One region of the Metabacillus indicus genome, then DNA from elsewhere that is predicted to be linked to it. Evidence: riboswitches for the same ligand, from Rfam matches in the RefSeq annotation. Region 1 holds a riboswitch; the other holds the start of a gene.
The links. A riboswitch is a leader RNA that binds a small molecule or an ion and turns the genes downstream of it on or off. The one in region 1 is predicted to bind S-adenosylmethionine.
Positions count from the first base shown of each region.

Region 2: linked by a shared signal. The riboswitch ahead of ACK1LH_RS04695 (MetQ/NlpA family ABC transporter substrate-binding protein) and the one ahead of ACK1LH_RS05375 (methionine biosynthesis PLP-dependent protein) in region 1 are both predicted to bind S-adenosylmethionine.

Region 1 is NZ_CP176757.1:1,059,877-1,072,010, reverse strand. Features, by position in the region: gene ACK1LH_RS05385 (threonine synthase) at 1-618, opposite strand, end outside; gene metC (cystathionine beta-lyase) at 688-1,875, opposite strand; gene ACK1LH_RS05375 (methionine biosynthesis PLP-dependent protein) at 1,862-2,986, opposite strand; SAM riboswitch class I at 3,117-3,240, opposite strand; gene ACK1LH_RS05370 (carbohydrate ABC transporter permease) at 3,320-4,129, opposite strand; gene ACK1LH_RS05365 (carbohydrate ABC transporter permease) at 4,147-5,022, opposite strand; gene ACK1LH_RS05360 (ABC transporter substrate-binding protein) at 5,083-6,336, opposite strand; gene ssuD (FMNH2-dependent alkanesulfonate monooxygenase) at 6,338-7,414, opposite strand; gene ACK1LH_RS05350 (DMT family transporter) at 7,695-8,585, opposite strand; gene ACK1LH_RS05345 (hypothetical protein) at 8,742-9,797, shown strand; gene ACK1LH_RS05340 (alpha/beta hydrolase) at 9,902-10,624, shown strand; gene ACK1LH_RS05335 (YjcG family protein) at 10,698-11,219, shown strand; gene ACK1LH_RS05330 (GNAT family N-acetyltransferase) at 11,220-11,648, shown strand.
Region 2 is NZ_CP176757.1:921,211-933,344, reverse strand. Features, by position in the region: gene ACK1LH_RS04705 (phytoene desaturase family protein) at 1-1,365, shown strand, start outside; gene ACK1LH_RS04700 (protein adenylyltransferase SelO) at 1,426-2,880, opposite strand; gene ACK1LH_RS04695 (MetQ/NlpA family ABC transporter substrate-binding protein) at 3,173-3,988, opposite strand; SAM riboswitch class I at 4,056-4,162, opposite strand; gene ACK1LH_RS04690 (phytoene/squalene synthase family protein) at 4,308-5,141, opposite strand; gene ACK1LH_RS04685 (phytoene desaturase family protein) at 5,134-6,609, opposite strand; gene ACK1LH_RS04680 (phytoene desaturase family protein) at 6,606-8,129, opposite strand; gene ACK1LH_RS04675 (hypothetical protein) at 8,288-9,169, opposite strand; gene asnB (asparagine synthase (glutamine-hydrolyzing)) at 9,250-11,100, opposite strand; gene ACK1LH_RS04665 (DUF2777 family protein) at 11,295-11,861, shown strand; gene ACK1LH_RS04660 (YisL family protein) at 11,897-12,134, opposite strand, start outside.

The DNA.
Region 1 (12,134 bases):
AGTAGAAGCATCATAGAATCCTTGATCTTTCACAAGCTCCGCCACAACTTTTCCCGCATCGCTGATCAGTCCGTCAATTAAATGGAGATTCGCACCTGAAATGGCGGTTTCTTTCCGGGTGATGAGGGGCGCATCAAGCGGCATGATGACATATGGCTCCATCCCCGCTCTGGCAGCATAAAGCGACCAGGCTGCACCTGCATTACCGTTTGTCGGCATCGCAAAGGTCTTTATGCCAAGCTCCTTTGCTTTAGAAATTCCGACAGCCGCTCCCCTGGCCTTAAAAGAGCCGGTCGGTATCAGCCCTTCATCCTTCATAAGCAGCTGTGTTAGGCCATATTCTGCCCCAAGCCTGTCCATTTTCAAAAGAGGGGTCATGCCCTCTCCCATTGAAACCACATGCTTTGGATCCTCAACAGGCAGCAGCTCGTGGTATCTCCACAAACTGTTTTCCCGGCTGGCGATTTCTTCTTTTGATAACGCACTCTTCACTTGATCTAAATGGTAGCGCACCAAAAGCGGAGATCCGCATGTGCAAAGCTGCTGCACGTCCTTAACTGAATACTCGGCACCGCACTTTGGGCACTCCAAGTGTGAAACATAGCTGTACATCTGCATTTCCTCCATTACTTGATAAAGACTCCTAACATCAAGTTAAGAGTCTTGTATTTTTTAATTCCGCTAGATTTAAGCTCTTAATTTATTCTCCACTGCACTCGCCGGCAGTTTTGCAAGCGCCTGCTCAAAATCTTTGATCAGGTCATCCGCATTTTCCAGCCCGACGCTTATGCGCAATAGTCCGTCTGTAATTCCGCGGCGCTCCCGTTCTTCTTTTGGCATGGCGGCGTGGGACATTCTGGCCGGATAGGACAGAATGGATTCGACCGCTCCAAGGCTTACCGCAAATACCGGCAGCTCCACATTTTTAACGAGCGTGCGGACGGCATCCTCGTCTGCCAGTGTGAAAGACAGGACAGCTCCAGGACCATCTGCCTGATACCGCTGGATCGAGTGCCCGGGATGAAACGTGAGTCCAGGGTAGTACACGTTCCGGACGGCTTTATGGCGGGATAAATAGTCTGCGAGTTTTCGAGCAGACTCACTGGACTGCTGCAGCCTTACGTTCAATGTTTTCATGCCACGGAGAACGAGCCAGCAGTCCTGGACGCCGAGGACGGCTCCGAATGCGTTCTGCAGTTTCTGTACTCTCGCTGCAAGCTCCTCTCCCTTTACAACGGCAAGGCCTGCAAGGACGTCGCTGTGTCCGGCAAGGAATTTGGTGGCGCTGTGAAGGACGATGTCCACGCCGAGTTCAATCGGCCGCTGCAAAGCTGGTGTAAGGAACGTATTATCTAAAAACGTCAGGCATCCGTTTGCTTTTGCAAGCTTTGTAATCCCCCGGATGTCGGTAATTTTCAAAAGAGGATTGGACGGCGTTTCAACGTAAATGACTTTCGTATTCGGCCTGATATGAGAAGCCACTTCATGCAGATCGGTCATGTCAACAAAGCTGTACTCGATGCCGAATCTGCTGAGAACGTCTGTAATGATCCGGTATGTTCCCCCGTAAACATCCTCTGTAATCAGGACATGGTCTCCTTTTGAAAGAAGCAGAAAACAGGTGGAGATCGCTGCCATCCCGGATGCAAAAGCAAAGCCTCTTGTTCCGCCTTCAAGTTCAGTAATGGCCTGCTCAAGTGTTTCCCGCGTCGGATTTCCCGAACGGCCGTAGTCGAATTTCCCGTAATCGTCAAAATCAAACTGGTGAAACGTTGATGAATGATGAATGGGAACGCTGACCGCCCCTGTATCTTTCTGCGCCTTATGACTGTTGTGAAGCAGTTTCGTCTCGAATGTCCACTTACCGCTGCTCAACTTTATCTGCCTCCTTCATAAGTTCAAATGCCTGCAGCAGATCCTGCTCCAAGTCACCTGCGTGTTCAATGCCGACTGAAAAACGCAGCAGGCGGTTGCATACGCCGTTTGCAGCTCTGATCTCTTCTGGAATATCCATATGTGTCTGCGTGGCCGGATATGTGATAAAGCTCTCAACGCCTCCGAGACTCTCAGCAAAGGTTATCGTCTTCAGTGCTTTTAAAAATGGATTGACCCACTCTTCTTTTTGCAGTCTGAACGAAAGCATTCCGCCTTTTCCCGGGTATAAAACATCCGTTACTTCGGATTGGCTCTCCAAAAATTCTGCAACCTGTCCTGCATTTTTTTCATGCTGATTCATCCTTAAAGCAAGTGTCTTCATCCCGCGGATCAAAAGCCATGAATCAAATGGGGAGAGCACGCCGCCGATTGCATTATGGTGCTGGGCAAGCTCTTCGCAAAGCTCTTTGCCTTTTGCGACGACAAGACCTGCAAGTACATCGTTATGTCCGCCCAAATATTTGGTAGCACTGTGAATGACAATATCGGCTCCGTCTAAAATCGGCGTCTGCAGAATAGGCGTGTAGAACGTATTATCAACAATCAGCAGCAGCTTGTGTTCCCGTGCCATTTCGGCTATATCGCTGACCTCTGTTTCCTGCATCAAAGGATTTGTCGGAGTCTCCAGAAAAATCGCCTTTGTGCGGTCATTGATCAGCTGCTTTGTACAGTCCCCGTCTTTAAAATCCGCATAATGGAAAACAAGGCCGTATTTGCGCCATTCCCGTTCAAACAAACGGTATGTTCCGCCGTACAAATCGGAAGAGACAATCAGTTCATCCCCGCTTTTAAACAGGGCCATCAGCGTCTGAATGGCTGCCATTCCCGAACTGAATGCATATCCCTGATCGCCGTGCTCAAGATCTGCGATTGCTTTTTCTAAAATTGTTCTCGTTGGATTTCCTGTCCTGATGTAATCAAACCCTGTTGATTCCCCGATTCCATTATGTCTGTAGGCTGTTGAAAAGTAGACGGGCGGGTTTACCGTTCCCGTTATGTTTTCACTGCGATTCCCGATTTGCGCCAAAGTTGTTTCAATGCGTTCCGACATGATTAAACACCATCCTGTTTGTCATTTCTTCTTTTACACGCCCTGGACCGGGCTTTTTTATATGCTTTGGAAAAATAAAAAGCGCCTTCCTCATATAAGAAGAAGACGCTGGTTCGGCAAAACTGGCTTCCTCTTATCTCCCAAGCATTCAAGCTTGCTGGAATTAGCACCTTGGTTCGAACAGGCATCTGCCTGATCTTTTCCGGTTGCTGAGGTTTCGCAGGGCCAGAACCCTCCACCTCTCTGGATAAGAATAAATAGTATGAATTTTTTAAATGTTTTTATTACCTTACCTCACTTTTTTCATAAATGCAAGGGTTTGGGGCAAAAAACTCAGCCCTTCACCGAGCCTGCAGTCATTCCCGCAATAAAATATTTCTGAAGGAAGATGTAGGCAATAATAAGCGGCGCAGAGGCAATCATCACGCCGGTGAACAGCATCGGATAGTTCGTCATGTACTCCCCCTGAAATTCAAGCAGAGCAAGCGGCAAGGTCTTATATTCATCTTTCGTGATGAAAAGCAAAGGGTACAGCAGGTCGTTCCAGTGCATCACAAACAGAAAAATGGCTGTTGCAGACAGCGATGGAAGCGAGAGCGGCAGGGCAATTTTGCGGTACATCAGCCAGTTCCCGGCGCCGTCAATGGATCCTGCTTCAAACAACGATTTCGGCAGAGTTTTCATGAATCCAGTGAGAATGAAAACAGCAACAGGCAAGGTAGCCGCAATGTTGACGATCATCAGTCCCACGAGACTGTTCGTCAGCTTCAGCTGAAAAATCAACTGATAGAGCGGAATCATGTTCACCTGCGCAGGAATCATCATGCCGAGTGTGAAAAATCCGAACACAGCAGCGCTGAGTACACCGCCGATCCGCGTGATGGCAAAGGCGATCAGGCTTGCAAAAAACAGCGTCAGAAAGACGGATACAAGTGTGACAATTGAGCTGTTCTGAAAATACAGGCCCATCGACTGATCTTTAAAAATAGATATGTAATTTGACACTGAAAACCGTTCAGGCAGTCCGAGTACATTTTCATACATTTCAGCAATCGTTTTAAACGTTGTTAAAAAGATGGCGAAGATCGGAATGATGATAATGGCTGCGTAGATTAATATGAGTCCGTACTTTGTTCCTTTCAACGTTCGTCACCCTTTCCTCAGTAGTCGACCCTGTTTGCGTGCAATGCCTTAAACTGCACAAACGTAATCAAGGCAATGACGGCCATAAAAATAACGGATTCTGCTGATGCATAGCCAAATTTAAAGCTCCTGAATGCCGTTGTGTAAATCAGGGTTGCGATAATCTCCGTTGAATAGTTCGGACCTCCGCGCGTCATGGCAAAGATCAGATCGAACGCTTTAAATGATTGTATCGTTGTGTACGCGACAACGATGGTTGCTGCGGGAGCAACAAGCGGCCATGTGACTTTTTTGAACGTCTGCCATCTGCTTGCCCCTTCAATTTTGGCCACCTCGTAAAGATCGGCAGGAATGCTCTGAAGACCGGCAACAAAGATAATAATCATCTGTCCTGTATGAAACCATACTTGCACGACAGCAATTGAAAAAATGGCGATTTTCTCATCACCCAGCCAGTTCTGTGCCAGGAAATCAAGCTGCAGCCCTGTAAGAATGGTTTTAAGGAGCCCAAGGTTTGGATCGTAAATAAACGACCAGATAAAGGCGACTGAAACAGAGGATAGAATCGTAGGAAAAAAAAACAGTGCCCTGAAAAAAACATTGGTTCTTGTGTTTTTAATCAGGAAAAGGGCAAAGACAAGGGAAAACAGCGTTTGAAAAACAACGACAAACAGCATGAATTTCACGTTGTTTCCAAGTGCTTTTGCAAAAATAGAGTCATTTGTCGCCAGATTGATATAATTGGTCACTCCGACGAAATCAAAATCAGGGGAGATTCCGTCCCAGTTTGTAAATGAGTAAAAGAAGGCGCTCAGTGTCGGGTAGATAAAAAAGATGCTGTACACAAGAATGCCGGGTGCAAGAAAGAACAGCAGTGATTTGTTATGTTTCAGCAATGAAATGGCCTCCTTTCATGATGAGAAGAAGAGGGGGCTTTCCCCCTCTTCTCCGGATTACTTGCTTAAGTTCTGCTCAACAATTTTTTGTGCTTCTGCAGCCGCTTTTTCAGGATCCGTTCCGCCGATGACAGCCTGAATGGACGCGATCACCGCTTTTTCAACATCTGCATTCGGAATCAGAAAGCGGGGCTGGAACCGTGTGTTTTTTTCCATCCAGACAGCTGTATCTTTCAGTTCTTCAGACTCATACGTGACATCTTTAAGCGTTACATGCTGGCCGGTTTTATTTGCGTATTCGCCTGCATTTTCTGATTCAGAAAGGAAGCTCACGAATTTTTTTGCTGCATCCTGCTTCTCTGATTTGCTGTTGACTGCAAGCATGAACGTGGTTGTGTGGACCCCCTCGTATTTTGCTTCATTTTCAGCAACTGTGATTGGCGCAAGAAGCTGCAGCTTAATGTCCGGATTTTGCTGCTTAATGCCGGCCATAGCGTAAGATCCGCTTGCAAGCATTCCTGCTTTTTCCTGGGCCATCAGCGCAATGGCTCCGTCATGCTTTGTGCCGAGGGCTTCTTTAGCAATGTAGCCTTTGTCAGTAAGCTCTTTAAATTGAGAAAGCGTCTTGACCCACCACTCATCCGTCAATTTTGCATCGCCGGCCATAAGCTTCGCAAAAATCTCTTCGTCCGGCGCATTGTTCATCATCATGCTGTTCATCAGCTGTCCCGGGCCAATATCAGCTCCAGGGAAGGCGATAGGTGTATAGCCGTTTTCTTTAAGAGTTTCGCAAAGAGCCAAAAATCCTTCCCAGTCTTTAGGGGGCTCCAGTCCGAGTTCTTCAAAAATACCTGCATTATAGACAGGCTGGTTATAGACAAGCTGCAGCGGAACGGCAAGCTGTTTGCCGTCTGCCTTTCCTGCTTCTATCAGGTTTTCGTTGTAATTCTGAACAAATTCCTCATTGGAAAGGTCAGCGAAAAAGCCTGCTTTTTTAATAATTTCAAATTGAGATCCCGGGAATGATGTAAACACATCTCCCGTTGAACCGTCTCTGAGCAGCGTCTGTGCAGTAGACTGATATTCTTCAGATGGATAGACTGTCATGTTTACTTTGATTTTCGGATTCTCTTTTTCGAATTTGCTGATCAGTTCTTTAAAAACTTCAGCATCCTCCCCGCGCCAGTGGATAAAGCTGATTTCTGTCACTCCGTCTTTTCCGCTCCCTCCGGTTTCATTCGAGGAGCACCCGGCTAAAGCAAGGACCATTACGAATATTGCCGCTAAGAAGCTGCTGAGCTTTTTGTTCATCTTATACCTCCTGTTTGATGGTTTTATGTTTCAGGGGCAGCTTTGGAAACAGCAGTTCCGCTGTGCGGTATGCTTCTTCCAGATGCGGATACCCCGACATAATGAATGTGTCTACGCCTGCTTCGGCGTACTTTTTCATATTTTCGGCCACGCTGTCCGGATCCCCGACAAGCGCAGTCCCCGCACCTTCCCTTGCAAGACCAATTCCTGCCCACAGTCCCGGTGCGATTTCAAGCGCGTTTTTGTTGTCCAGCGACAAATCCGTCATCCGGCGCTGCGCGACTGAATCAAAGCGCGCAAATTTTTGTCTCTGCGCTTCCACTACGCTCTCATCAACATATTGAATGAGTTCGTCTGCAGCCTTCCATGCCTCTTCCGCCGTTTCTCTGACAATGACATGAAGCCTGATGCCAAACTTCACTTCGCGTCCTTTTTTGGCGGCGAGCTCCCTGACTTTGTCAATTCGCTCTTTCACGATTTCAACCGGCTCTCCCCATGTCAAATAATAATCAACGTGTTCTGCCGCCACTTCATGTGCTGCAGGTGATGTGCCCCCAAGATACAGCGGAGGATAAGGCTTTTGCACAGGCGGATGATGGATGCCGCCGCCTGCAATGTCAAAATACTCTCCCTTAAAATCAACCGATTCTTCTTCAAAAAGCCTTCTCCATACCGTCAAAAATTCATTTGTCTGCTCATAGCGCTTGTCATGGCTCAAATGAAGGCCGTCTCCTGCCAGCTCAACAGGGTCCCCTCCCTGTACGATATTCAAAAGAAGTCTTCCCCCTGAAATACGGTCAAGAGTAGAAGCCATGCGGGCTGCAATCGTCGGGGGCGTAAAGCCCGGTCTCAGTGCTATCAGAAATTTCATCCGTTCTGTCACAGGAATAAGGCTTGATGCGATGACCCATGAATCCTCGCATGCTTTTCCTGTCGGGAGGAGTGCTCCGGTGAACCCAAGCGTATCCACCGCTTTTGCCACCTGCTGCAAATATTCGATGGTGACCTCCCTCTTGCCTTTATCTGTACCTAAATATCTGCTGTCGCCTGCTGTCGGTAAAAACCAGAATATCTCCATATATATCCTCCTAAGTCATTTGCCTGTGCTCGAATGCACTGCTGTATTTTCAGCTGCCTGAATAAAAAAATGGATCCGCTTTCTTTTCAAAAAGGCTCCCAGCCCAAATAGACATGGGGCGGGAGCCTTTGGTTTTCCAATCAGCTCAATCCATATAAGATTAGTCAGAATTAATTTTTATAATAGTAAGAGTTTACAAGATTGTCAATTTATTTTGCATAATTTGGTGAAAAAAGGCTTTCCCTGTTAACATACATTCTTCAAAAAATGACAAACTCCTTTAACCTTTTCTCTTAAAATTCACAAGCATCACACCTGCAATGATCAGCATGCCCCCGGCGCCGCTCGCCAGCAGGACAGGCTCATTCAGCAGGAGCACGGCGGCAATGACGGTTGCAAGCGGCTCAAAGTAAAGGAAGGAGGATACTTTCGTTGCCTCCATGACTTCCAGCGCCTTCCCCCAGAACCAATAGGCTACGGCTGATACAAAAATCCCGAGAAACATAAGATGTGTCCAGTTTTCGCCTGTCAGAACGGACAGCTGCCTCCAGCCTTCTCCCCTGATGAAAAATGGGAGCGTCATTAGAAAGCCGAAAAAGCTTGTGTAAAAGGTGACCGTCAAAGCCGAATACGGTATCGCCAGTTTTTTAATCAAAATCGAATAAACCGCCCAGTTTAACGTGCTTAAAATCATCAGGATATAACCGAAGTTCACGTGAAACACAATGGATCCGCCCTGCCTGTAAGACGTAATCAGAAGCACCCCGAGAATGGCAATCGTCATGCCGGCCGCTTTAAACAGCGTAAACCGTTCTTTTAAAAAGAAGGCAGCAAGAACAGCTGTAAAAATCGGCGAAAAAGAAATGATCCAGCCTGCTTCGGAAGCCCCGATCGATTGCAGGGCTGAGGCCTGTATGATCTGATGGACGAAAATCCCGAGTACGGCAAGAATGAAAACGGCGGGCATTTGCGAGAGGCTCATTTTGAGCGGATGTCTTAGAAGCAGAAGCAGAAAAAGCAAAAAGACCGCAGCAATTCCAAAGCGGACAACAAGGAGCGTGAACGGGTCAAGCTGGCTGAGAACAGCTTTTGTAGACACAAAAGAAATGCCCCAAAAAGAAATCGAAACGGCTGCATAAATACTTGCAATAAACTGGAACGGTTTTTTCACCTTCAGCACTCCCGGAGCTTGTCTTCTTTTAAGAAATATGAGCTGCTCTCCGGAATTATGACACGTTGAAATCTGTCATTATTCATTCACATATCCTTCCAATTTATTACACTATTATATGGTATATTTATCCTATACAGAAAGGCGGCGAAGGATATGAACCAAACTCTTACTAAGCCTAAATGGGGATTGTATCTGTTTTTTGTGGTCCTGATTCTGGCTTCAAATGCTGCTCTATACCGTCTTCCAATCATGCAGCCTGTTCCTGATGGTGCGCTGATTGGATCCCTTCTTGATTTTCTAGTTGTCATTCCCCTTTTAACTTACTTTTTCATTTTAAGAAAACGGTATTCCCTCACCTATATAGGACCTGTTGTTTTAGCCGGTTTTTTATTTGCCCATTTTATGCTGCCTGAAGAACAGCTTGCCGCGCATCCCCTTCTCCCGGCAGCCGTTCTGGCTTTTGAATCAATCTTTATCGCAGCAGAGCTGTTTCTTCTTGTCCTTGTATTGAGAAAGATTCCTCTCATCAGAAGAGATTATCTGTCAGCATCCGGTCTTCCCTATTTTCACCTGAAAGCGGAATCTGCTGTCTGCAATCATATTTCCAGGAACAAATTGACGGACGTCCTTTTAACAGAAGCTTCCCTGTTCTATTACGCGCTTCTTTCATGGAAGAAAAAAGCACCCGTTCGAAGCGGAACGTTCTTTTCCGCCCACCATAAAACAAGTGCGGTTGCTACTTCGATTATGCTGATTCATGCCATCGTGCTGGAAACGGCTGCGATACATTTTTTTCTCCACTCGTTTAGCCCCGTCCTTTCGTGGGTATTGCTTATTCTAAATCTATATGGAGTGCTTTTTCTCCTCGCAGACATGCAGGCAATAAGGCTTTGCCCTTATCACCTGTCAGATGACACATTGCATCTGCAGGCTGGCATCTCAAAAAAAATCAGCATCCCGCTTGCGCATATACGTGATGCAGGACTGAACGATCTTCCTGAAAAACGGCCGAAGGAACAGGAGCGGCAGATTCTTGATTTAAGCCTTCAAGATCTGGTGAAAGAGAAACCCGCTGTTAAAATCAGTTTAAAAGAACCTGTTTCAGCGGATTTGCTGTATGGATTTAAGAAAGAAGTCACAATCGTTTTGCTTAATGCTGATGAAGCGGAGTCATTCATCCGTGAAATCAGGAGACGAACCGAAAGCTAATGACTCAAGATGCAGGTATTTTCCCGCTGTTCATGTTAAAATGATGGAAGCGTTTTAATCATTATTTTCGGATGTTAGTCCGTCATCTTTTGGGGGTATCACACATGACAGTCAAATCAGGTATTGTACAGGAGACGCTGCTTTATTCGCAGGAGTTAAAAGAAGAAATGACCTTGCTCATTTACTTGCCTAAAAATTATTCCCCTCTATATAAATACAGCCTCCTGATCGCTCAGGACGGTCAGGATTATTTCAGGCTGGGGCGCATTTCAAGGCAGGCTGAGGAATTGCTTTCAGACAGTAAAATGGAAAATGTCATCATAGTCGGCATTCCCTACCGTGATGTACATGACCGCAGGGAAAAATATCATCCTGACGGCAGTCGCCATTCGGCCTACATCCGCTTTCTGGCGCATGAACTCGTGCCATTTTTAGACCGGGAATTCCCGACTTATCAAATGGGTGCGGGACGTGCGCTGATCGGTGATTCTCTGGCAGGCACAGTATCTTTTATGACGGCTTTGACCTATCCGCACACATTCGGAAAAGTCATCATGCAGTCACCATACTCGGATGATTCGGTACTCAAAATGGTGAAGGAATGCTCCTCGCCTGAACTGCTGTCGGTGTATCACCAGATTGGTGTGAACGAGACAGAGGTGAAGACTACAGACGGCGCTGTACAGGATTTCCTTGAGCCGAACAGGGCTCTGCATCAGGCGATGACAGACAGAGGCATTCCGGTTCAGTATGAAGAATTTGAAGGCGATCATAAATGGACTTACTGGCAGCCGGCCATTAAAAAGATACTGCAGTCCATGTTTTAACTGCTTTAATAGGCTTTGGCCGCTGATTTTGATATACTTTACTTACATATTCGTAACATGGGAGGGAACTAAAATGAAATACGGCATAGCCATTTTTCCATCAAAAAAACTGCAGGATGCAGCCAACTCGTACAGAAAGCGCTACGATCCGAACTACGCACTGATTCCGCCGCATTTGACGCTGAAGCAGCCGTTTGAAGCAACAGACGAGCGAATCCGCGATATTTCAAGAGAACTGCGCCAGATTGCGCAGAACCATCAGCCCGTAACTCTGTCAATCCGAAAGTTCAGTTCCTTTTCTCCAGTAAACAATGTCATTTATTTAAAAGTAGAACCGACAGAGCAGATTTTAAGCCTGTATGATGCGCTTCATGATGAGTATTTTTCTGATGTTGAGCCGGAATATGCATTTGTCCCTCACATCACAATCGGACAGAAGCTTTCGGATGATGAACATTCGGACGTGCTTGGCAGTCTGAAGATGACTGATTTTCAGCACGAAGAAACCGTGGACCGTTTCCACCTTCTCTATCAGCTGGAAAATGGATCATGGACGGTTTTTGAAACATTTCTCCTTGGAAAGGAAGGCCTCTAAGTGAACGTACGCATTGTAAAATCGGATGAAGAGCTTCAGGATGCTTATGATGTCCGGACGAAAGTATTTGTAGAAGAACAGCAAGTGCCTGAAGAAGAAGAAATTGACCAGTTTGAACGCGAAGCTTCCCACGTGGTCCTTTACGACGGTGATCAGCCCGTCGGAGCAGGCCGCTTCAGAATATTAAACGGCGTCGGCAAAATGGAGCGTATTTGCGTGCTCCCTGAATACCGTTCAAAAGGCGCCGGCAAACTGATTATGGAAAAACTCGAAGAAATTGCCGCTGCAAAGGACATGCAGACATTAAAACTCAACGCCCAGACACATGCAGAAGCGTTTTACGAAAGACTCGGCTACCGCACAGTCTCCAAGGAAACCTTCCTGGATGCAGGAATTCCTCACGTGACGATGATGAAGGAAATAAAATGATCAGATAAAAAAGCAGCTGTGTGCTGCTTTTTTTGTTTTTGTGCGGATTTACTGGTACCGGGTGTCCATTGTGATCTGCTAACTCCGGATTAGAACACTTTCGAGCCTGTGGTCTACTCACTTTGTGCTGCTTACTCCGGATTAGAACACTTTTGGGCCTGTGCTTTACTCAGTTTCTGCTGCTAACTTTGGTTTAAAACATTTTTGGGACTGGGCTCTACTCAGTTTGTGCTGCTTACTCTGGCTTAGAACACTTTTGTGCCTGTGCTCTACTCTGTTTGTGTTGCTAACTCTGGTTTAGAACACTTTTGGGACTGTGATCTACTCAGTTTCTGCTGGAAACTCCGGTTTGGAACACTTTTGAGCCTTGTGCTGCTAGCTCCGGTTCGCATTTTCCACTCGGCATAATCCACTTTATTATTTTCCCTCGTTGCTCAGAACGGTCATCTACCCTTAACCACCATTCACACCTGCCCAAAACAAAAA
Region 2 (12,134 bases), 140 kb from region 1:
AAGCTGATGCCTGTTTCCCTTTTAGACTATCATTTTGACTTTGGTCCAAATACGATTACCATGCCACAGGTTTTTGACCGAGTGTTTTCAAAAGCAGGCATGAGGATGAGTGACGTTCTGAACATGAAAAAGCTTGATGTTCATACGCGCAACGTTTTTAGTGATGGAACGGTCTTTGATTTTACAAGCGATTCCGCCGCCATGAAAGAGCAGCTGAAGAAAATCGATCCGTTCGCCGCACAGCATTATGATGAATTTCTAAAAGAAATCACAAGATTATACAAACTGTCGGAAACGCACTTTTTCCCAAAAATGTTTGAGTCATTTGCAGACTACCTTTCACCTTCCCTTGGAACAGCGCTGCTGAAAGTCCGGCCGCTCGAGTCCATGCATCACTTTTTCGGCAGATATTTTAAAAACCCTGAGCTGATCAAGGCATTTGACCGGTATGCAACATATATCGGTTCCTCTCCGTACATCTCTCCTGCCACGTTTTCAATGATTGCTTACCTTGAGCTTGTGCAGGGTGTTTTTTACGCAGAAGGCGGGAATGTGAAAATTGCAGAAGGATTTAAAGCGGCTGCAGAAAAACTTGGCGTGCGGTTTCATTTCGGGTCGAAGGTGAAAAGGATTCAAGTGCAAAATAAGAAGGTGTCATCTGTTCTCCTTGAAGACGGACGATCTTTTCAGGCTGATGAGGTCATCATGAATGCCGATCTGCTTCAGGCTTATCCTGAACTTGTTGACGAACAGCACCGTCCGGGATTTAAAGTTTCCAAGCGCGACAGCTACCAGCCGTCCATCTCTGCATTTGTTATTTTGGCCGGCTTGAAAAAAAGACATAGGGAGCTGCTGCATCATAATGTCTTTTTCTCAAAGGATTATAAAGAGGAATTTATTGATCTGTTTTCGGAGCATCGGTACAGCAGCGATCCGACCATCTACATCAGCAATTCCTCCTATACGGACAAAAGCGTATCCCCGGCAGGAGATAATCTGTTCATCCTTGTCAATGCCCCTGCTCTTACAAGAGAGGGAGAGCTTGCTGTCGATGCAGAAGCCTACAAGGAACGGATCTATGATATTCTGGAGGCAAAAGGACTTGAGATCCGAAACGCGCTTGCCTGTGAAAGAGTGATAACTCCACTTGAAATCGCTGACACCTTCGGAGCATACCGCGGAGCTCTTTACGGCATCTCAGCCAACAGAAAAATGGATGCCTTCCTCCGCCCTTCCAATTTTTCAAAAGACATCCGCAATCTTTCCTTCGTTGGCGGCAGCACCCATCCCGGAGGAGGTTCACCAATGGTAACCTTGAGCGGAATGAACGTCGGAGAGGCTGTTGCTTCGAGGTACAGAAACTAAAAAACTGTTTCCCTGAATGCGGGAAACAGTTTTTTATTAGCTCATTGCTGCTTTATGATTTCACGTACCGCAATAAGTCTTGTAAGGCTGGTCGCCACTCGGAGGAAGCTTGCAGTATTCTTCCTGTTCCGGGGAGTACGCATAAGGATTTTCCAATACACGCAGCAGCTTCTCAGTCACACTGTAATCTCCATCTGCCGCGGCTGCAATCGCCTCTTCTACCCGGTGATTGCGGGCAATGACTGCGGGGTTGCTGTTTTTCATCAGCTGCAGCGAATCCTCTTTTGATTGCGTCTGCCTGCCCAGCCGCTCTTCCCAAAGACGGTTCCACTTTCCGAACTCCTCTGATTGAAACAGGGCAGAGTCCCCGTATGAACCAGTCGTGAGCGACCTGAATGAATTTGTGTAATCCGCACGATGCTTCTGCATCATCTTCAGCCATTCCTGAACGAGAGATCCGTCCTCTTCTTCCTGATGGAACAATCCTAATTTTGCCCTCATTCCATTAAGCCAGTTCTGCTTATATAAATCACTGTACGCTGAGAGGGCATCCTGCGCGATCTCAACCGCCTTTTCCTCATCCTCATGAAGCAGCGGCAAAAGTGATTCTGCCAGTCTCGCAAGGTTCCAGCCGCCGATGTAAGGCTGATTGCCGTATGCATAGCGACCGTTTACATCAATGGAGCTGAATACGGTTTCCGGATCATATGTGTCCATGAAGGCACATGGTCCGTAATCGATCGTTTCTCCGCTGATTGTCATGTTGTCGGTGTTCATGACACCGTGAATAAATCCTGCAAGCTGCCATTTCGCAATGAGGTCAGCCTGCCTGTCAATCACTTTCTTTAAAAAAGACAGATAGGCGTTTTCACTTTCATCAATCTCCGGATCATGCCGCTTAATTGCATAGTCAGCAAGCGCCTTTAAATCCTCTATGCTTCCCCAGTTAGCCGCATACTGGAAGGTGCCAACCCTGATGTGGCTTGAAGCGATCCGGGTCAGAACCGCACCAGGCAAAAATGATTCCCGGATGACAGGGTCTCCCGTTGTGATCACTGCAAGACTCCGTGTCGTCGGGATGCCAAGGCCATGCATGGCTTCACTTATGATGTACTCCCGAAGCATCGGACCAAGAGCAGCCCGGCCATCGCCTCCCCGGGAGAATTTTGTCCTTCCTCCGCCCTTCAGCTGAATATCGATTCGTCTTTCATCCGGCGTCAGGTGTTCACCAATCAGGATTGCCCGGCCGTCGCCAAGCATAGTAAAATGGCCAAATTGATGACCTGCGTATGCTTGTGCAAGCGGCTCTGCACCGTCCGGAATCCGGTTTCCTGCAAAAACGTCCGCATCCTTTTTTAATGTGTCAGCACCGAGCCCGAGAGAAGCAGCCAGTTTTTCATTGAATAGCACAATCTCAGGAGAACTTGCCGGAGCCGGTTTCTGACTGGCAAAAAAGAGTGACGGAAGACGCATGTAGCTGTTGTCAAAGTTCCATCCGCTGGTTAATTTTTTCATCCTGTCTCCTTTTCTATCCTTATTTGGTTATTTTCTGTTATGACTCAATTATTTCAGAGGAAGCGGAATTACTCAAGAAAGAACAAAAGCGCAAGCGCCTTGAACAGATCCGATAGGCAGATAAGAATCCGGCAGAAAAGTCCGGGTTTGACTTTTTTGCTGGATTTGTTCTGACAGAGGATCTAGGCGGTGGAGCTGGACGCAGAACACGTTTTAATGTTTTTTACAGCCCATTTTTTATAATTTCCATCAGAAAAACAGCCCGAAACGGACTGTTTTCATTCTGCTCTATTCATTTCCCTTCCATCCACTCTGGCTTTCCGAATCCTTTAAAATCTTTGTCTATCGCTTTCTCAAACTCGTCTGATTCAACAACGTCTTTAATATCCTCAGCGATTTCAGATTCTGCGTCTTTTGTATTCATCACAACACGATTGCGGTGCACGTCATTCATATTCTCCAGAGTCACCGCATCCGCAAGGTCCATTTTAGCCGCAAGGGCAAAGTTCCCCGGCACGGCAGATAGGTCGGCATCTTCTACAGCTCTTGGAAGCTGCGCAGCTTCAATCGGAAGGAACTTCAGTTTTTTAGGATTCTCTGTCACATCTTTTTCAGATACTTGAAGCGGGCTGACCTCTTCATTTAACTGAATCAGTCCTGCGTCCTTCAGAATATGAAGCGCCCTGGCAGCATTCGTCGGATCGTTCGGAATAGCGACTGACGCGCCATCTTTGACTTCATCAATCTTCTTTACCTTGTCTGAGTACAATCCCATTGGAGCCGTCGGCACTGTGATAATTTCCGAAAGTTCCAGTTTGCTTTGCTCAGCAAATGTTTCCATGTAAATTTTGTGCTGAAAGAGGTTGGCATCGAGTTCATCATTGCCCAGGGCATTATTGGGCTGAATATAATCGTTGAACTGAACCACCTCAACTTCATATCCCTTTTTTTCAAGACCGGGTTTAATAGCCAGTTCCACCATATCTGTGTAGGGACCGGCTGATGCGCCGATTTTAATTTCTTTCTTCTCTCCGTTAGTTTCCTCTGCGCCGCACGCAGACAGGATTCCCGCTCCTGCTACTAATAATGCCAACACCATTTTCTTCATGTCTTTTTCCCCCTAAATAAATAAAAAAATTCCTCCTTCATTCAGAAAGAGGAATCGTATATATGACGACTTATCTTTCAGAATGAAGGACATTCTGCAGGATTTAGCACCGTTCCATTTAAGGAGGTTGCCGGACGTCGCAGGGCCTGTTCCCTCAGTCACTCTTGATAAGCAAGCTATTAAATTGAATAACGTAATCTTATACTGCGTAATGGGTTCTGTCAATCATTATTTTAGAATAATCAAAATAGTGAGATTAACAGACTGCCAAAAAGCACCGTCCCGATGAAGACGGTGCAGCGCTGAGCTGTGTTCAAAATCAGATTTGCGAAAGAATCGCATGTTTTTCTTCACTTGACACAAAATTCCGCTCACCGAACACATTGTAGTCATTCAAGCGGATTTTATTAAGGATTGCACGGTAGAAGTGTCCGGCAGCTTTCACAGGTGCGCGGGAATGCAGAGGATATTCATGCATAGTCAGCATCGCTGTATCGTAATGCTTTTCCGCTTCTGCGGCAAGATGCTCCCACACTCTGATAAATTCAGGGGTTACCTTCTGCTGCTGCAGATCAAATTCGGTCATTTTATGTTTTGCCATTACCTCTTCAGGGACGTAAATGCGGCCGCGTTCGAGATCTTCTCCGATATCCCTGAGGATGTTCGTCAGCTGCATGCCGAGTCCAAGAGCGATAGCCCCTTCGCGAAGAACGTTTGTCTTCTTCGGAGCAAGCACCGGCAAAAGCATGAGGCCGACTGTGCTTGCAACGTGATACGAATAATCAAGCACTTCTTCCATAGACTGATAGCGGATTTTGACAAGATCCATTCCCTGGCCTTTAATCATGTCCCGGAAGGCTTCCACATCCATATCGTAATTGGTGAATGTATCGTGCAGGGCCACCCACATGAAATTATCTTTAGAGTAATCCCCTCTTAGAAAAGAGTCGAATTCAGCCGTGAATTCCATTAACTCTTCACTTGGCCTCTCTCCCTCGTCTACGATGTCATCGACGATTCTGCAGAAGGCGTATACAGCCCACACTGCTTTTCTTTTTTTAGGAGGCAGAAGCGAAAAAGCTTTATAGAAAGTTTTAGAATGATGCCGGATGACTTCTTCACATTGCTGATAGGCCTGTTTTAAATCAACCACTCAGACTCACTCCTTCCCTCTCTTTGTTTTGATGATCGGATAAGATGGCAGAAACCATCAGCTTCGCCCCCTGCATAACGATTGGGATCCCGCCTCCGGGGTGGATCGAAGCTCCTGCTGCATAAACGTTTGTGAGCTTGGATGGTTTAACCTGCGGTCTGAACACGCCGGATTGGAACAAAGTCGGAGCGATGCCGAAGCTTCCTCCCTGAAAGAGTCCTTCCATTTCTTTGTCATCCGGTGTTCTGACTTTTTTCCACTGGATTGACTTTCTGAGACCGGGAAATCCTCTTTCTTCAAGCTGATCAATAACCTTTTCAACAAAACCTTCCTGTTCCCCCCAGTTGATCGAACTGCCTGATGGCACCGGCACAAGTGCATATAAAACGCCGTGGCCCTCGGGTGCAAGTGAGGAATCGATTACAGAAGGATGAAATGCGTAGATGGAAGGATCTGACGGAACTTCTTTCGTTTCAAAGATTTCTTTCATATGCTGCTGAAAATTCGAGCCCATAAAAAACTGATGCACAGGTGAATCCGTGTAGACTTTGTCCAGTCCGAAGTAAAGCAGAACACAGCTGGATGACGCCGTATAGTTTCTTGCAGGCATTGACTCCTTTGGAATCATCTTTGATGCGCCTGGAAAATCGCCGTTTAAAACAAAGGCATCCGCCTTGACTTCTTCTCCGTTTACAATCAAAGCCGCTGCTTGATCGCCCTCTGTCACTACTCTTTCAACATTAGCATTTTTCATCACCTTTACGCCAGAATTTAGAAGGGCATTTTCAAGAACCGTTACAAGAGAAGCATAACCGCCTTTCAGATAATAAATGCCATGCTTGTGCTCGCTGAATGAAATGAGCGAATAAAGGGCCGGTGAATCAAGCGGATTGCCTCCAATATAAAGTGTCTGCAGGGAATAGGCCTGCCGGATTCTCTCATCCTGAAAATAGGCTTTTAACGAGTTGTTTACAGATTTATAAGCTTTCAGGTGCACGAGCGTTTTCAGGTTGTTGCGCGTCCAGAACGTTCGCTTATCGTGAAAGGATTTCTCGAGAAACTGGTCCTTACCAAGGTTGAAGCGGATTTCCATGTCTTTCATGAACTGAACGAAGCCCTCTTCATTTCCCGGAAAGTTCTCCTTTATCTCCTGGATCTGCCGTTCAATGGAATTATATTTCGTGTACGAAGATCCGTCTTTAAAGTGCAGTTTATAAAGCGGATTGATATTGATTAATTCGTACTGATCACGGCTAATTCCTGCTTCATTCAAAATGGATGTGAGCATTTCCGGCAAAAGAACAATTGTCGGGCCCTCATCAATCCTATACCCCTGCTCTTCTGTAAAGGCAAGCCTTCCTCCAAGTCTGTCTCTCTTTTCAAACAAACTGACCTCATATCCTTTTTTCCTGAGCATCAGAGCTGAAATAAGCCCGCCAATGCCGCCGCCCGCTATTGCAATTTTCATAGTGCATTCCCCAATTTCTTTTCAGATTTGATCGGTACAGCATGACTGGTTTCGTTCAATATGGCATTGGTCGTGATCCTTGCTGATTCTAGGATGGTTGGAAGCCCGCTGCCCGGATGAGTTCCTCCTCCGACAAGCCAGCAGTTGTTCAGCTCTTCAAATTTGTTGTGGGGTCTGAGCACCATCATCTGTGTCAGCTGATGGCCTAAATTAAAGGTTGCTCCTTTATAGACAAGAATGTCTTCTTCCCAGTTCTTCGGCGTAATGATTTTTTCCGTTTCAATATGATTTTTCAAGTTTTTAAACTGCGTTTTCCGTTCAATTGTCTCAAACACCAGTTCCCGGAACTCTTCCTGATGCTGTTCCCAGTCAATATTGCTGAAGTTGTTTGGTACCGGGGCAAGTATGTAAAGCGCAGACTTGCCTTCAGGCGCCAGAGTATCATCTGTTGCAGCCGCATTCTGAATATAGATGGACGGATCCCCTGACAGCTTGAGGGTTTTCGTGATTTCCTCTACGTTTCTCTTATAATCTTCAGAAAAAACGATTGTATGGTGAGGCAGATCATATTTTTTATCGAGACCGAGGTAGATCATGAAGGTTGAACAGGAGTATTTTTTCTTCTCCAGTTTTTCTTTTGAGAATTTCTTTAATGTACCCGGTTCAACGAGATTTGACATAACGTGGGCGAAATCGCCGTTGATGACGACTTCATCAGCAGCTGCTGTCGTTCCGTCTTCAAGAATGACGCCTTTCACATCCTTGCCTTGGAGCAGCAGTTTTTTCACTCCTTTTCCGAGGTGGATCGTGCCCCCATGCTCTTTAAGCACAGCTGCCATTGCTTTTGACAGCTGGTTTACTCCGCCTCTTGGATGAAAAATTCCATATTCATGCTCCATAAAAGAAAGGATCGAAAATGCGCCTGGACATTCCCATGGTGACATGCCAAGATACTTGGACTGAAACGTAAAGGCATATTTGACTCGTTCGTCTTTAAAATACTGAGATAGAACATCGTAAAGTGATTTGGTAACCGTCAATTGCGGAAGAGCCTTGATGACCTTCCAGCTCAAGTAATGACTGAAGCGGTCCATTTTGCTTTGCAGAATCGGAGTCAATGCCGCCATTTTTCTGCGCGTATCGTTCATGAACCTGTTATAGCCTTTGCCGTCCCCCGGCGAAAACTCTTCTAATCTCTCGACCATTTTTTCCGGATTTTTTGTCATTTTTAAGGACTGATCGTCAAAAATCAGTTCGTACATTTCTTCAAGTTCAATCATGTCCATATAATCATGAAGGTTTCTCCCGGCTGAAGCGAAAATCTCTTCAGCAATATGGATCATGCTCAAAAAGGTCGGCCCCATATCAAATGTGAATCCGTCCAGTTCAATGGAAGCGTTGCGCCCACCGACATATGGCTGTTTTTCATATACGTCTACCTGGTACCCCTGACTTGCTAAATTCATGGCAGCTGCCAAGCCGCCAGGCCCTGCACCGATGACGATGATTTTTTTAGCCATGTTTTACTCCTCCTAATTCCTGTACAACAGTTATACAAACATTATACAATTCAATTTATTAAAACACAATCAATTAGGTTCTCCCTTTTTTTACTATTCCCTAATAGGTACGATTTCAGCAGCTTTTCAGATCATTTGACGCACATAAAAAAGCCCGGCTATTTCGCCGGACTCGCTTCTATCATATTCACCGCTGCTTCAAATGTAAGAATTTCGTTCTCCCAAACGGCATTTCCCTTCATGACCTGATCTTTCAGTCCCAAAGGCACAACATAAACGCCGTTCACTGGTCTGAGCTCTTTCACTTCTTCTCCTTCGAGATAATAGATCTCAAATTCCGGTTCTCCTTCTCTGTTGGCAGCACTCAGCGTGAAAGTGTTTGAGTAATAGGTATCAAGCACATCACCTTTCAGGCTGTTTGTATAATATGGGTCTATTTTCTTGGTACAGCCTTTAACTTTAAACTTGCAGTATTCAGGCTTGATAGACTCAAGCGTTTTCTCATTCCATACGACCGATATAACCGGCGGTTTGGACAAGTCCGGTAAATCGTCATCTTCCTCTCTGCCGCTGTTCCATATGGCTATAAATAAGGGGACTCCAATAAAAACAAGAACAAGTGCAACAAATGCAGTGTCCCATTTCGTTCCTTTCACCGGCTCATGCTTACGGTGATACAAAAGCCATTCATCAAACAGAAAATATAAAAACCCTGCGAAAACAGTCAGGAGAATTCCATAAACCTCCCGAAAAATAAAAAAGCCGACTATCGCAGCAGATAAGACGTGAATAGAAAAGTTCAGAAGCCTTCTGCTCTTGCCCTTGTTGCGCACTATGTAATAGGAGACGATGCTCACAGGCAGCCCAACAGCCACAATAAAGCCCCCGGCAGCCAAGAGAAAAACCGGCATCATCATCCATGCATCCCAAAAATCCAAATAACCATTAACAGCACCAGAAATAAGGCTCAACAGAAGGAATGTCAAGCTAAGGCCAAAAGCTGCCAAGACTGCACTCAAGATTTTTTTATAAAACATCATCTTCACCCCGCTCCTAATTTTAACATAAAGAGGAAATTAATAGAGTTTGTTTCATTACAAAAAGCCGGCTCAGCCGGCTTTTACGATTCATCAATATCAATTCTGTAGGTTTCAAACCAGACGTGGATCTGTGCAAGATGGGCAAGAAGCTGCGGCCCGGTCATCAGCTGTCCGTACCACGGCGCCTTGAAAGCACTGCCTTCTGATTCGATGATGTCATGCAGCGCCTTTTTATCAAAAAATGTATGCAGCGCTGAATCCTTTTTCTGCGTAAGAGACTGCAGCCACGTTTTGACCGCTTTTGTGTAATGAGGATTGTGCGTTTTAGGATACGGACTCTTTTTCCGGTAGAGCACCTCGTTTGGCAGAGAACCTTCGAGCGCTTTGCGGAGTATGCCTTTTTCCCGGTCTCCGTGCATCTTCATCTCCCACGGAATGTTCCAGACATATTCAACAAGACGGTGATCTGCAAACGGCACCCGGACTTCAAGGCTTGCGCCCATGCTCATGCGGTCTTTGCGGTCAAGCAGCGTCGTCATAAACCAAAGGATGTTCAAATAAAACAGCTGTCTGCGTTTTGACTCTGTCTCAGATTCCCCGTCGAGCAGCGGCGTCTCTTTCAGCGTCTCCTGATATCTCATTTTCACGTATTCTTTTAAGTTCAGCTTGCTTTGCCAGTCCTTGTGAAGCAGATTCATGCGTGCATCCGTAGACCTCATCCACGGAAAGGCTTCTTCCGATAAATCCTGCGGCCTGTGGAACCACGGATAGCCTCCAAAAATTTCATCCGCACACTCTCCGGACAGACCCACAACAAAGTCTTTCTTTATCTCACGGCAGAACCAGAGCAGAGATGAATCAATATCCGCCATTCCCGGAAGGTCTCTGACTTCAACCGCTTCCGTCAAGTTGTCAACGAGCTGCTGCTGCGTGATAACAGACCGGTGATGAACAGTCTGGAAAGCTTCTGTCATTTTATCAATCCAAGGGGCATCCGAGTTCGGCTGAAATTCATTTGCTTTGAAAAACTTCTCGTTATCTTCATAATCGATTGAAAATGTGTGGAGCGGACCTTTTCCCTCTTTTTCAAAAGCCTTTGCCGCAATAGCGGTAATGGCGCTTGAATCAAGGCCTCCGGATAAAAAGGTGCAAACCGGCACATCGGATACAAGCTGCCTTGTCACAGCATCATTCACAAGGAACCCGACGCGGCTTACCGTTTCATCAAATGTATCTATATGCCTGGCACTTTTCACATTCCAGTATCTCCATACCTTTATTCCATTCTTGGAAAATGTCATGGCATGGGCAGGACGCAGTTCTTTTATCCCTTTAAAAACCCCGATGCCAGGCGTTCTGGATGGTCCGAGGCCAAATATTTCGCTCATCCCTTCCCGGTCTAGCACAGCCTTTTGATCCGGGTGTGCAAGAATAGCTTTCAGCTCGGAGCCGAAAATGAGAGATGCGTCCTTCTCTGCATAAAATAACGGCTTTACTCCCAGTCTGTCTCTTGCGATAAATACGGATTCACGGGCAGCATCCCACACCGCAAAGGCAAAAATGCCGTTTAGATGATTGACACACTCTTCTTTCCATTCCATATAGGCAGTCAGCAGCACCTCTGTATCTGAATGGCCTCTGAATGTGTAGCCCCTTTTAAGAAGTTCCGTGCGGATGTCTTCTGTATTATAAAGCTCCCCATTGTAGCAAATCGTGTACTCATTTTCTTCCCTGCTTCTTGTCATCGGCTGCCTGCCGCCTTCAGGGTCCACAACAACGAGACGTTTATGTCCAAACAGAACATGCTGCTCTCCCCACAAGTTCGTATCATCCGGTCCGCGCTTGGATAAGCACTCCGCCATGGCTTTCATGACAGTTTTTTGCTGTTTGAGGTCTTTCTGGTAGTCAACCCAGCCTGTTATTCCACACATCTGCCTTTCACTCCCCGTTTTTACTGTCTGATAGGTCTCAGACGGTCAAAGATGTACCTATCCTATGCTTACTTTATGAAGTGTTGATTTGTCCTTATCACGTTTTCTTCAGGCAAGTATAAAGGCATTCTGCATAATTCTTCCTCCTTTTGGAAAAAACGAATGATAAGAACATGGGCAAAGGAGGCTGCGTTATGCTGTCAAAACAGAAGCACCGGCTGTTTGAGCGTCAAAAAAGAGCGCACATAACCGGATTTATTGAGATTGGCGAGGATCAGGAAATCTTATTTTATGATGATGAGCATGAGGAAGTGACGATTCTTCATTTCAAAAAAGATGAAAAAGTGGAGATTCTTTTAGAAGACAGCTGGTATCATGGGATTTATAGCGGAAACGGCCAGCTATCGGTTCCGACGGGGATGCATAAGCTCCGTGAAAATGATACCCTCCGCATTCCCAAAAAGGTGCAGTATGCGCTTGATTATATGCTGAAGGAAGCTACTGATGACTCATTTGTTTCCTTTACGTCAAAACTGAATGAACTTTCCTTTTCGATTCATGACTGCATCTACAGCTACAATCAGATGGTCTTTCTTGAAGAAACAGAAGAGAAAAAAGGGGTTTCCTTCTACCAGTTTGATAACGAAGAAGCCGTCTGCGCCGTGCAGCATCACTTCCTGAGAGGAAACAAGCATGAAGACAGATTCGAATTTACAGTATGTACTGGAACAAGAGCTCTATTAACCCAGCTGAAACCATAAAAAAACCTCCGCAAAAAGTTGCGGAGGTTTTTTCATTAAAACAGCTTTAAGCCAAGCGGAAGACGCAGGCCAAGCAGAATAACAACAATCAATGCAATGACAAACTGAATCCAGAAAATGCGTGTCGGCTTGCCCTTTTTTCCGCGGACAAGGATCATTTCCATCATGCCGATGACATAGATTCCAAGAATGACTTTTCCGATGTACTCTCCAGTGATTGCGCCAAGGCCGAGCAGCAGCTGAATTCCTGAAGCAATAATCAGCAGATAGAAC